DNA from 3 places in the Carboxydocella sp. JDF658 genome. Region 2 is predicted to be linked to each of the others. Evidence: riboswitches for the same ligand, from Rfam matches in the RefSeq annotation. Region 2 holds a riboswitch; each other region holds the start of a gene.
What was found. Region 2 has a riboswitch for cyclic di-GMP ahead of JDF658_RS01865 (transglutaminase family protein). Riboswitches for the same ligand answer to the same signal wherever they lie in the genome.
Positions count from the first base shown of each region.

Region 1: it holds a riboswitch for cyclic di-GMP, as region 2 does, so the genes downstream of both, JDF658_RS10865 (hypothetical protein) here and JDF658_RS01865 (transglutaminase family protein) in region 2, are expected to answer to the same signal.
Region 3: it holds a riboswitch for cyclic di-GMP, as region 2 does, so the genes downstream of both, flgB (flagellar basal body rod protein FlgB) here and JDF658_RS01865 (transglutaminase family protein) in region 2, are expected to answer to the same signal.

Region 1 covers NZ_BDLR01000082.1:4,873-8,143, forward strand. Annotated here, with positions in the region: gene nadD (nicotinate-nucleotide adenylyltransferase) at 1-386, shown strand, start outside; gene JDF658_RS10855 (RNA-binding protein) at 468-722, shown strand; gene JDF658_RS10860 (HD domain-containing phosphohydrolase) at 763-1,926, opposite strand; gene JDF658_RS10865 (hypothetical protein) at 1,954-2,163, opposite strand; cyclic di-GMP riboswitch class I at 2,251-2,339, opposite strand; gene JDF658_RS10870 (YbaK/EbsC family protein) at 2,430-2,912, opposite strand; gene yqeK (bis(5'-nucleosyl)-tetraphosphatase (symmetrical) YqeK) at 3,040-3,271, shown strand, end outside.
Region 2 covers NZ_BDLR01000005.1:110,820-114,090, reverse strand. Annotated here, with positions in the region: gene JDF658_RS01875 (hypothetical protein) at 1-534, shown strand, start outside; gene JDF658_RS01870 (S8 family peptidase) at 544-1,605, opposite strand; cyclic di-GMP riboswitch class I at 1,739-1,828, shown strand; gene JDF658_RS01865 (transglutaminase family protein) at 1,956-2,834, shown strand; gene JDF658_RS01860 (S-layer homology domain-containing protein) at 2,882-3,271, opposite strand, start outside.
Region 3 covers NZ_BDLR01000060.1:46,235-49,505, forward strand. Annotated here, with positions in the region: gene hslU (ATP-dependent protease ATPase subunit HslU) at 1-37, shown strand, start outside; gene codY (GTP-sensing pleiotropic transcriptional regulator CodY) at 74-856, shown strand; cyclic di-GMP riboswitch class I at 1,077-1,162, shown strand; gene flgB (flagellar basal body rod protein FlgB) at 1,215-1,640, shown strand; gene flgC (flagellar basal body rod protein FlgC) at 1,644-2,096, shown strand; gene fliE (flagellar hook-basal body complex protein FliE) at 2,119-2,421, shown strand; gene fliF (flagellar basal-body MS-ring/collar protein FliF) at 2,450-3,271, shown strand, end outside.

The DNA.
Region 1 (3,271 bases), on a different contig from region 2:
TGCTGGAGCTGGAAAGGCCAGGGCCTTCATATACATACGATACGGTTCGGCAGCTGCTGGACCAGGGGAATTACCAGGAGCTCTATTTCATCACCGGGGCCGATGCGGTGCTGGAGATTCTGACCTGGCACCGAGTGCGGGAATTGCTGGCCTTATGTCATTTTATTGCTGTGACAAGGCCGGGTTTTGAGCTGGAGCAATTGCGGGAGGTGCAGGGACGGCTGGGAACGCAGCTGGGACAGCGAATCCGGCCCTTTACAGTGCCCTCTCTGGCTATTTCCTCCTCGGACATACGGGCCCGGGTGGCCCGGGGGAAAAGCATCAAGTATCTGGTTCATCCCGAGGTAGAAAAATTTATTGTTAATAATAACCTGTACCGGTTTTAATTTGCTCACATACTTTGCGCCCACCATTCAAATACTAAACTTGCCTGAAAGGCAGACTTATTTTTGGAGAGGTGGGTTACCATGGTGACAACATTGTATGTAGGCAATTTGCCCTGGGCCATTAAACAGGATGACTTAATCCGGGCCTTTTCCCAGCATGGGGAAGTGCTGGGGGCCAGGATTATTACTGACCGGGAAACCGGGCGCAGTCGCGGTTTCGGTTTTGTGGAAGTCAACGATGCCGATGACGATCGCATGATTCAGGCGATGAACGGGGCCGAGCTACAGGGACGTACAATCACTGTAAATGAGGCCAAACCCAGGGAATTACAGTAAGTAAAAGAAGACTGTCGACCTTTACGTCGGCAGTCTTCTTTTAAAATTCTTTTTCAGCAATCTTTTCACAGGCCAGTTTTACTGAAATAAAGGTACCCTTTCCAGTATAGGAGATAAGCAATTGTTCACATTGATTAAAAACCAGCGGCAGACCTCTTCCCAGGGAGTTCCGGGTGGAAAAACCATTAATTAGGATGGATTGTGGCAATTTTTCCAGCACAAACCCTTTTCCCTCGTCTCTAATGGTAATAATGATGTTATAGCTATTATCTAACCCCCATTGTACATGGCCCCGGCCAGCATGCTTTACAACATTTGTGATTAACTCAGAAAAAACCACGGAATAGATCCTTTGCTTATGCGGTGGTACTAAAATTTTTGTCAGCCAGTTGCTAAACATTTGTCTGGCCTGAGATATATCAAAAACGCTTTGAATAAAAACTTTCGTGAAATAGGTGTAATCGAGTTCGTGGTGTTTAATTTCTTCATCGCTGATTAACTTTACCTTTCCGTTTGTGACATCCTCCAAAAAATTTTTATAAAGTGCTACTATATGTTTATACTGCCAATCATGGTGTCCTTCAGGGTTAAAAGTTTTCTCCCACCAATTAACGAAGCAATTTACTACCTGCGGGTCCCATTGTTTACCTGCTTCTTGAATTAATATCCCGATTGCCTGTTCCTGGGACATTCCTGGACGGTATACTCTGTCACTGGTCATTGCATCAAAAGCATCTGCCACTGCTAATATCCTGGCGCCTAAATCAATGGTTTCACCAACCAGGCCATAGGGGTAACCGCTTCCATTCCAGTATTCATGGTGCTGAGCAATGGCAGGCAATAGTTCCCGGAAACTTTCAAATCCTTCCAGAATACGACATGCTATTAAAGGATGCTGTTTAAGCAGGGTCATTTCTTCTTCTGTTAATTTATCTGGTTTTCTTAATATTTGGTCGGGTACTCCGATTTTGCCGATATCATGGAATAGTGCGGCCAGATAGATTTGTTCCACCTGTTCTTGTGGAAGATCCATTTCCAGGGCAATGATTCTGGCATACTCTGCTACTTTCTGGGAGTGATGTTTTGTATAACTGTCTTTTGCTTCAACAGCCTGGATGATTGTGTTGATCGCTGCAATCATGACTTCTTTGGTTGGTATTTCCGAGTATTTGGCAGCGAACAGGCTGATGTACTTGATATCCATTGAAATTGTATCCCCTTCCCTATTTTATTATCCATGAAATAGCAGATTAGCATTATAGCCAGCGGTACCATTTTTCCGGACTAGATTCTTAAACGTTTTGGGTTCAACAGTACGGATAGGAATTTGTTTGCCGCAATAAGAACAAATGATGCGGCGTTTGCCGGTAATTGGTTCTCTTTTGATGATCAGTGTCTGCATAGAGACGTGGAGATAACCACATTTGCATTCCAGTTCCATGAAAAGATACCCCCTTAAAAATAGAAAAAGCCTTTCCAGGAAAGCCCATGGAAAGGCAGAGCGTCTATATGCTCGCTGCTTTCCAGCTTCGGCAACCTGGCAATCATAGCCCCTGGAGGGGCCTTAGACCCATGGCTTTGCGCCCCCACCTTTCGATGGGTTTGCCTTTATCGACTGTTTTGCATTTTATTGTGTAACACAAATTTATTCTACTATATAATTTATTACAATTAAACTAAAAATGTCAATACTGGATAAAGAATATTTTAACATACATCCACCACTTGACCACCGGTAATAACCTGCAATTGCTCCAGGGTTACTGGCACAGCTGAATTGGGAGTACCGGCAGCAGCATAGACCAGCGGAAATCTCTGCATACTGATATCCAGATATACCGGCAGGGGCTGGGAGAGAGCAAAGGGACAAACTCCGCCAGCGGGATGGCCGGTATAGTGCAGGGCCTGTTCGGGGTTGGCAAAACGGATTTTGCGGGCTCCGGTCAGGGCCTTTAATTTTTTGGTATCCACCCTCAGGTCGCCACAGGTTACTACCAGCAGGGGTTGGTCATCAGCCAGGAATACCAGGCTTTTAGCGATTTGGGCCGGTGTCACCCCTAGCGCCCTGGCAGCCAGCTCACTGGTTTCGGTACTGACCTCAAACTCGATTACCTTTATTCCCAGCTGGAATTGATCCAGAAATTCCTGAATCCGTTGATGAACTGGATTTTGCAGGGTTTGTACCACCATCGTCTCCCCCTCATCTCCTTTTTTAGTGTCAGTATAAAGAAAAATGGGAGAAAATGCAAGGCACTCGCCAATTTTGCCTGTTTATGCTATAATGGGCGGAGAAAACTGTCAACAGGGGTTAACCGGGATGGAAGCAGTTATCTTTATCCAACAACAAGTAAAAGGAGAACGCTGGCAGCATATTGAAGGGGTGCGGCGGCAGGCCCGCCGTTTGGCCCTTACCCACGGACTGGAGCCGGAAAAGGCGGAACAGGCGGCCCTCTGGCATGATGTCGCCCGCGATTATCCTCCGGAGCGGCTGCTGGAACTGGCCCGGCAGCAGGGGCTGGAACTGGATGCCGACTGGCTGGCTGTACCCA
Region 2 (3,271 bases):
CTCAGTGTGGAGCAATGGCAGGAGCTGGAGGAACAAATCAAAGAGGCGGCTGCCAAAAAAGCCACACCAGCCCCGCCGGCTCCCGCCCCGGTTAACCAGAAACCGGTCGCTCCTGTCGCCCAGCTGCAGGCCCGGCAACCCGGTACTACCGGTGCGGAAACGGTGGCTCTGGCCCTGGCCAGCCAGGCCAAGCAGCTGAGCCGGGCCCAGCTGGATCAGATGGTGCTAGCTCAACTCAAAACCGTTCCTGATGCGCAAATACAGGCCCTTTTGCCGGACCTCACCCCTGATACCGGTCGAGAGCAACTGACTGTGATCATCGTCAACAAACTGGTGGGCTGGAATCGCAATGAGCTGGCTGCCCGCTTCCTCTACGAATTCTATCGCTTGCCAGAAGCAGAGCAAAAACTATTACTGCAAAAACCCCTGACCACTTTACCACCCCAGCAGCAAATCCAGGCCCTCAGCAAACCCCTGGCCCTGCTGGTCAGTGACACCCTGGCCGGTCTGCAAAGATTGCTGGCCGCAAACTGAAAACCCCGCTTAGCGGGGTTTTCTTTTGCCCAGAACCTGGATGCCAGTGGGCAGCCCATAGCCATACCAGCTGTCCCATCCTTTACTGCCCAGATCAATTGCACCAGCTGTCAGCCGTTGCCTGATCTCTTTCGCTTTCAGCCTGGGATAGGCGGATTTCAATAAGGCTGCCAGCCCGGTGATATGGGGACTGGCCATCGATGTTCCGCTCATCACCTTATAATCTCCCCCCGGTATAGTACTGAGAATCTCCACCCCCGGCGCTACCAGATCCAGGGCCGGGCCAGTGCTGGAAAAGGGAGCCCGTTGCCACTGACGGTCAATCGCTCCTACGGCCATCACTTCCGGATACCTGGCCGGATAGAGAACGGTATCCCCTTTTCCTTCTTCGTTCCCAGCATTGCCCGCCGCAGCCATTAGCAGGATTCCCGCTCTGGCTGCTCTTTTCACCGCATACCGCAAAAGGGGATTGTTCTGTTTTCCTCCCAGGCTCAGGTTGACTATATCCAGCCGGTTTTTGATGGCCCATTCCAGACCAGCCGCTATGTCGCTGTACCAGCCGCTCCCCGCACTGTTCAGGGCCTTGATAGCAAAGAGCTCGACCCCCGGGGCAATCCCGACTACCCCTTGGCTATTGTCCTGAGCCGCTATTATCCCGGCCACATGGGTGCCATGACCATTATCATCCTGGAAGCTGTCCCCTGTCAGCGCAATCCCTCCGGCCACCTTCAAATCAGGATGCTGTAAATCAATTCCTGTATCCAGCACCCCTACCCTTACTCCTGAACCATTGACCCCCAGCTGGCTCGCCACCTGCGGGCCTGCCAGCACCGCCACCCCCCAGGGTATTTGCTGTTCCTGGGTGGTGGCCTGTTCATCTTCAAAAACTTCCATTACCCCGCGCAGGTTCCGTATCTGCTCAACTTCAGTCTGGTTCAATTCAATTACCAGATAAGGCATAGTTTCAAAACTGCGGACTATCTTGCCGGAAAGAGAGCGCAGTAAGCCTTCACGCCGCCGTCGCCAGTAACGTTCTTCCAGTTTGAGAATATAACGCTTCTTGCCTTCCATCCGGTTTGCCTCCTCTGTCTTTTTGTTGCATTATATTCCGCTGTCGTTAAATTGGCGATTTTTCTATTAAATTAGAACTTCTTGCCAGAGGCAGGATTTTTCCATTTAACCCCGAATATATTGGGTAAGAACAGAAGACAACGGGCAAACCAGGCGAAAGCCTGGGGCGCAAAGCCATGGGTCTAAGGTTCCCGTCGGGAACTATGATTGCCAGGCTGCTCATATGGCAAAGGGTAATGGCACTATAGCCATTTTGAGCAGCCTGCTTTCCAGTGGAAAGCAGGCTGTTTCTTTCCCACCCTTTACTGTACGCGCCCCCGGCTTTCCCTTCCCGCTGGGGGCGATATTTTATGAGGAAGCGAAGCGTGAGTCTGATTCTCCTGTTTCTGCTCTGGCTAATAGCCGCAGTGCCGGCCTGGGCAGCTGCCCAGCCTGGTGTCAGGTGGCTGGAACCCTTAACTTCCGAATTGGTAAAGGTAAAAATCAATCCCGCTCAACCGGGACAATTGCTGATTCAGGGTCAGAACTTGCCTGCCGGACAGGTACTGGTGGAAATCCGTCGCGGCGATGACCGCGCCGCCTATTACTTCCCGGTCCGTAACGGTGCTATCACTGGTTCCTTCTGGTTGCGCTTTGGCAGCGGCCAGTATTACCTGACCGTTTATCTCCCGGCCGGTGCTGCTTTCCTCTACCAGGTCGAGGCTGAAGCACGTCTGGAAGCTATCGACTTGCCGGACCGACGTTATCTCCTGCCTGGCAGTGGCGTGGAAAGCGACCATCCCGTTGTGCGTAAACTGGCTCAGGATCTGGCTGGCAAAAACGCTGGCGCCAGACCAAAAGCCTATAATATTTACCGCTGGGTAACCAGCAATATAGCCTATGATGCTGTTCGCCTCAGCAGCCAGCAACTTTATGGTCCCGGTTCAGGCGCCCTGGCCACCCTGGCCAGCCGCAAGGGCCTCTGCCTGGATTATGCCAATCTGACGGTAGCTCTCCTGCGCGCCGCTAACCTGCCGGCCAGGGTAGTGGTGGGCCAGGCCTATGACCGCGTCTGGTACGAACACGCCTGGGCCGAAGTCCTGCTGGACGGCAAATGGCAACCCCTGGACCCTACCTGGGATGCCGGTTACCTGGCGGGCAACCGATTTATCCCGCGTGCCCAAACCCTCTACTTCTCCATGTCCTACAGCCAGTTCTACCGCTACCACCGGGCGGAAGAATACCGATAAACTGCAAAAGCGGTACCTCGCCTTACGGCCTGGTACCGCTTTTTCCCTTATGACATCAATCTGGCCAGCAATGCTGCCAGTTCAGCTCTTGTCGTCACTCCTGCCGGAGCCAGTTTATCTTTTTTCCGTCCTTTCAGGATGCCGGCTTCCACCAGTTTGTTCACTGCTCCCTGCGCCCAGGTGGCTACCTGCTGCCGGTCGCTGTAGCTCTCCAGCTTACCGCCATTTCCGCCCTTGATTTTGCTCCCATAAGCCCGTTCCAGGATCACTGCCAGCTCCTGCCGGGTTAACTTATCCCCTGGCCGAAACTTGCCCTGATACCCCTGCATCAGTCCGGCTTTGGCCGCTGCAGCCACATAGGGCGCATACCAGGCCGAACTCTGGACATCAGAGAAGGTCGCAGTGGCGCTATCCTCTATTTCTGCTCCTGTGGCTTC
Region 3 (3,271 bases), on a different contig from region 2:
GGTGCAAAATCGGGATTTGAGCCGATATATTTTATAAACACTATTCTTTGGAGGGACAGCAGGAATGGAAGAAATGGAAATACTTTTAGAGAAGACGAGGAAGATCAACCGACTTTTACAGAAAGCAGCGGGCAACCCTGTAGATTTTGAAGAAATGGCCAAAGTTTTGTGTGATTGTGTAGATGCCAATGTTTACATTGTGGGAAGAAGAGGAAAAGTACTGGGCCATGCGTTTATGAAAAAATTCGAATGTGACACCATGGTTCAGATCGTGGAACAGGCAGAGCGGTTTCCTGAGGCATACAATGAGGCTCTGCTTAAAGTTTCTGATACTTGTACTGATTTTCACCAGCGGGCCAACACCTGTGTTTTTGAAGGCGGGCATACCTGTATATTCAGTGGGAAGCGTACAACGGTAGTTCCCATACTGGGTGGCGGTGACCGCCTGGGCACTCTGGTCCTGGCTAAATTTAATACTGAATTCAGTAATGCCGATTTAATCCTGGCCGAATATGGTGCGACTGTTATTGGAATGGAAATCCTCAGATCTAAAGCCGAGCGAGTAGAAGAAGAAGCAAGGAAAAAAGCGGCTGTTCAAATCGCTCTGGCTACCCTGTCCTTCTCGGAACTGGAGGCAGTTGAGCATATTTTTGAGGAACTGGGCGGGGAAGAAGGATTGCTGGTGGCCAGCAAAATTGCTGACCGGGTAGGTATTACGCGTTCGGTAATTGTAAACGCTCTGCGAAAATTTGAAAGCGCAGGTGTGATTGAGTCCAAATCCCTGGGAATGAAAGGCACTTATATCCGGGTATTAAATGATCGGCTGCTGGAAGAACTAAAAAAGCTAAAACACTAATTTTTAGAAAACGATGAAAAACCACCTTACTGGTGGTTTTTTTTCTTGTCTTTCCAGCAACAAATACTATATTTTTTAAGGTAAAGCTTGATATTTTATTGATAAGAGAAAGGAATTTCGCCAGCTGCGGCGAATATATAATGCGACATAAGATGACAAAAAAAGAAGAAAAACGAAAATGGTTAAACAAAAAGCAATAATATGGGACTAAAGTCCTGTCCTTTGCTCAGGGCAACTTGGTCGAAAGGCCAAGACGCAAAGCCACGGGCCTGTAGCTCAGATGAGTATGGCAGCCGGGTTACCAAAGGGTTCTCTTGCCCTGGCCTCTGCCGGGTTTATTTTTTGGAGGGATAGCGAGATGATCGAGCGCATTCTCAATCTTTCGACAATCAATTTTTTAGAACGGGGTCTGGATGCAGCCAGCCTGCGGCATCAGGTTTTAAGCAATAACATTGCTAATGTGAGCACACCTGGTTTTAAACGCAGTGATGTGGTTTTTGAAGAGGTTCTGGCTGCAGCGTTAGGACAGGGAGAAAAGACTACCCTTGCAGGTGTCAGAACGGATGCTAAACATTTGCCCATTGGTTCTGTCCCAATTGTGGCTGTTCAACCTCAGCTTGTCCGGCAGGAGGATACTTCTCTCCGAAATGATGGTAACAATGTAGATATTGATTTGGAAATGGCTGAACTGGCGAAAAACACCATTTATTATGAAGCTTTATCCAGACAAATTGGAGCGGAAATTGCCAAGCTGAAATATGTGATCTCCGAAGGGAGGCGCTAATTAATGAGCTGGTTTGACAGTCTGGAAATCAGTGCTTCAGGATTGACGGCCCAGAGGTTGCGGCTAGATGTTATTTCCAACAATCTGGCTAATGTTAATACTACCAGAACGCAGAACGGAGGCCCTTATCGGCGGCAAATGGTAGTTTTTGCAGAGCGGGCCGATGAGCTTACCTTTGCCCAGGCTTTACAGAATGCTCTGGGGCAGCAAAAACCTGTTCCTGCGGGAAAGGGAGTTAGGGTAGTTCAGGTTGCAGAAGACCAGAGTCCTTTACCCAGAGTTTACAACCCCCAGCATCCGGATGCCGATAACCAGGGGTATGTGACAATGCCGAATGTGAATGTAGTGACGGAAATGGTAGACATGATTTCAGCTACGAGAGCTTATGAAGCCAATGTTACCGCCTTGAATGCTGCTAAGTCCATGGCGGTCAAGGCTCTGGATATTGGCCGTTAATTAGCGGAAAAGGGGTGAAAGAATGAAAATCGAAGCAATCCAAAGCAGCGGATTGGCTCAACCCCTGGGGTTGGATAAAACAAAAACTGTTACTAACAGTGAGGGTCCCAGTTTTAGTGAAATACTGGCTGCCAATTTGGCCAAAGTGGATGAGTTGCAAAAACAGAGCGATGCCGCCAGGATGCAACTCTTGACCGGTCAGGCCCCTGATTTGCACACCGTAATGATTATTGGGGAAAAAGCTAATCTGGCTTTGCAATTAACGGTACAAATACGCAATAAGGTAATTGAGGCCTATCAGGAAATCATGCGCATGCAGGTATAAAAGTTAAAGGTTAGTGAGGAAGGTGGATATGAAAGAGTTATATGCCAAAGTCAGGGAAAAACTGATGCAATTCTGGCAACAGGCCAACCAAACCCAGAAAATACTGGCCCTGGCGGCGGCAGTGACTGTTGTTGTAGCCATTGGGGCGATTTTGTATTTTTACCGGCAGCCTGATTATCAGCCCCTTTTTACTAACCTGGAAGCAGCCGACGCTGGTGCCATCACAGCCAAACTGGATGAGATGAAAGTGCCATATCAGGTTTCAGCGGATGGCAAGACCATCCTGGTACCCGCTGACCAGCAAGCTTCTATTCGCTTAAAACTGGCCAGTGATGGTGTACCTACTGGTGGCGTGGTGGGTTTTGAATTATTCGACCAGCCTAAATTCGGGGAGACAGATACCGATCGTCAGGCCAAATACCAGCGGGCATTGGAAGGAGAACTGACCCGCACTATCATGCGAATGAATGAGGTTGAGCAGGCGCGGGTTCATATTGTATTGCCGCAGAACAGTTTGTTTGCCCTGGAGAACGAACAGGAAGCTAGAGCGGCAGTAATGCTGAAACTGAAACCCTACCAGAAATTAAAAGAAGAGCAGGTAGTGGGCCTGATCCGTCTGGTAGCCAATAGTGTTAAAGGTTTAAAGCCGGAAAATGTAACAATTGTTGATTCCAATATGCAGAGTTTAAGTGATGATATTAATCTGGGCAGTGAAGAGAAAAATAGTTCGAAGCTAACAGCATCCCAGCTGGAATTAAAACAGCAGCTGGAAAAGGATATGGAAAAATCAGCCCAGTCTATGCTGGACCGGGTTTTTGGACAGGGTAAGGCAGTGGTTAGAGTGACTGCT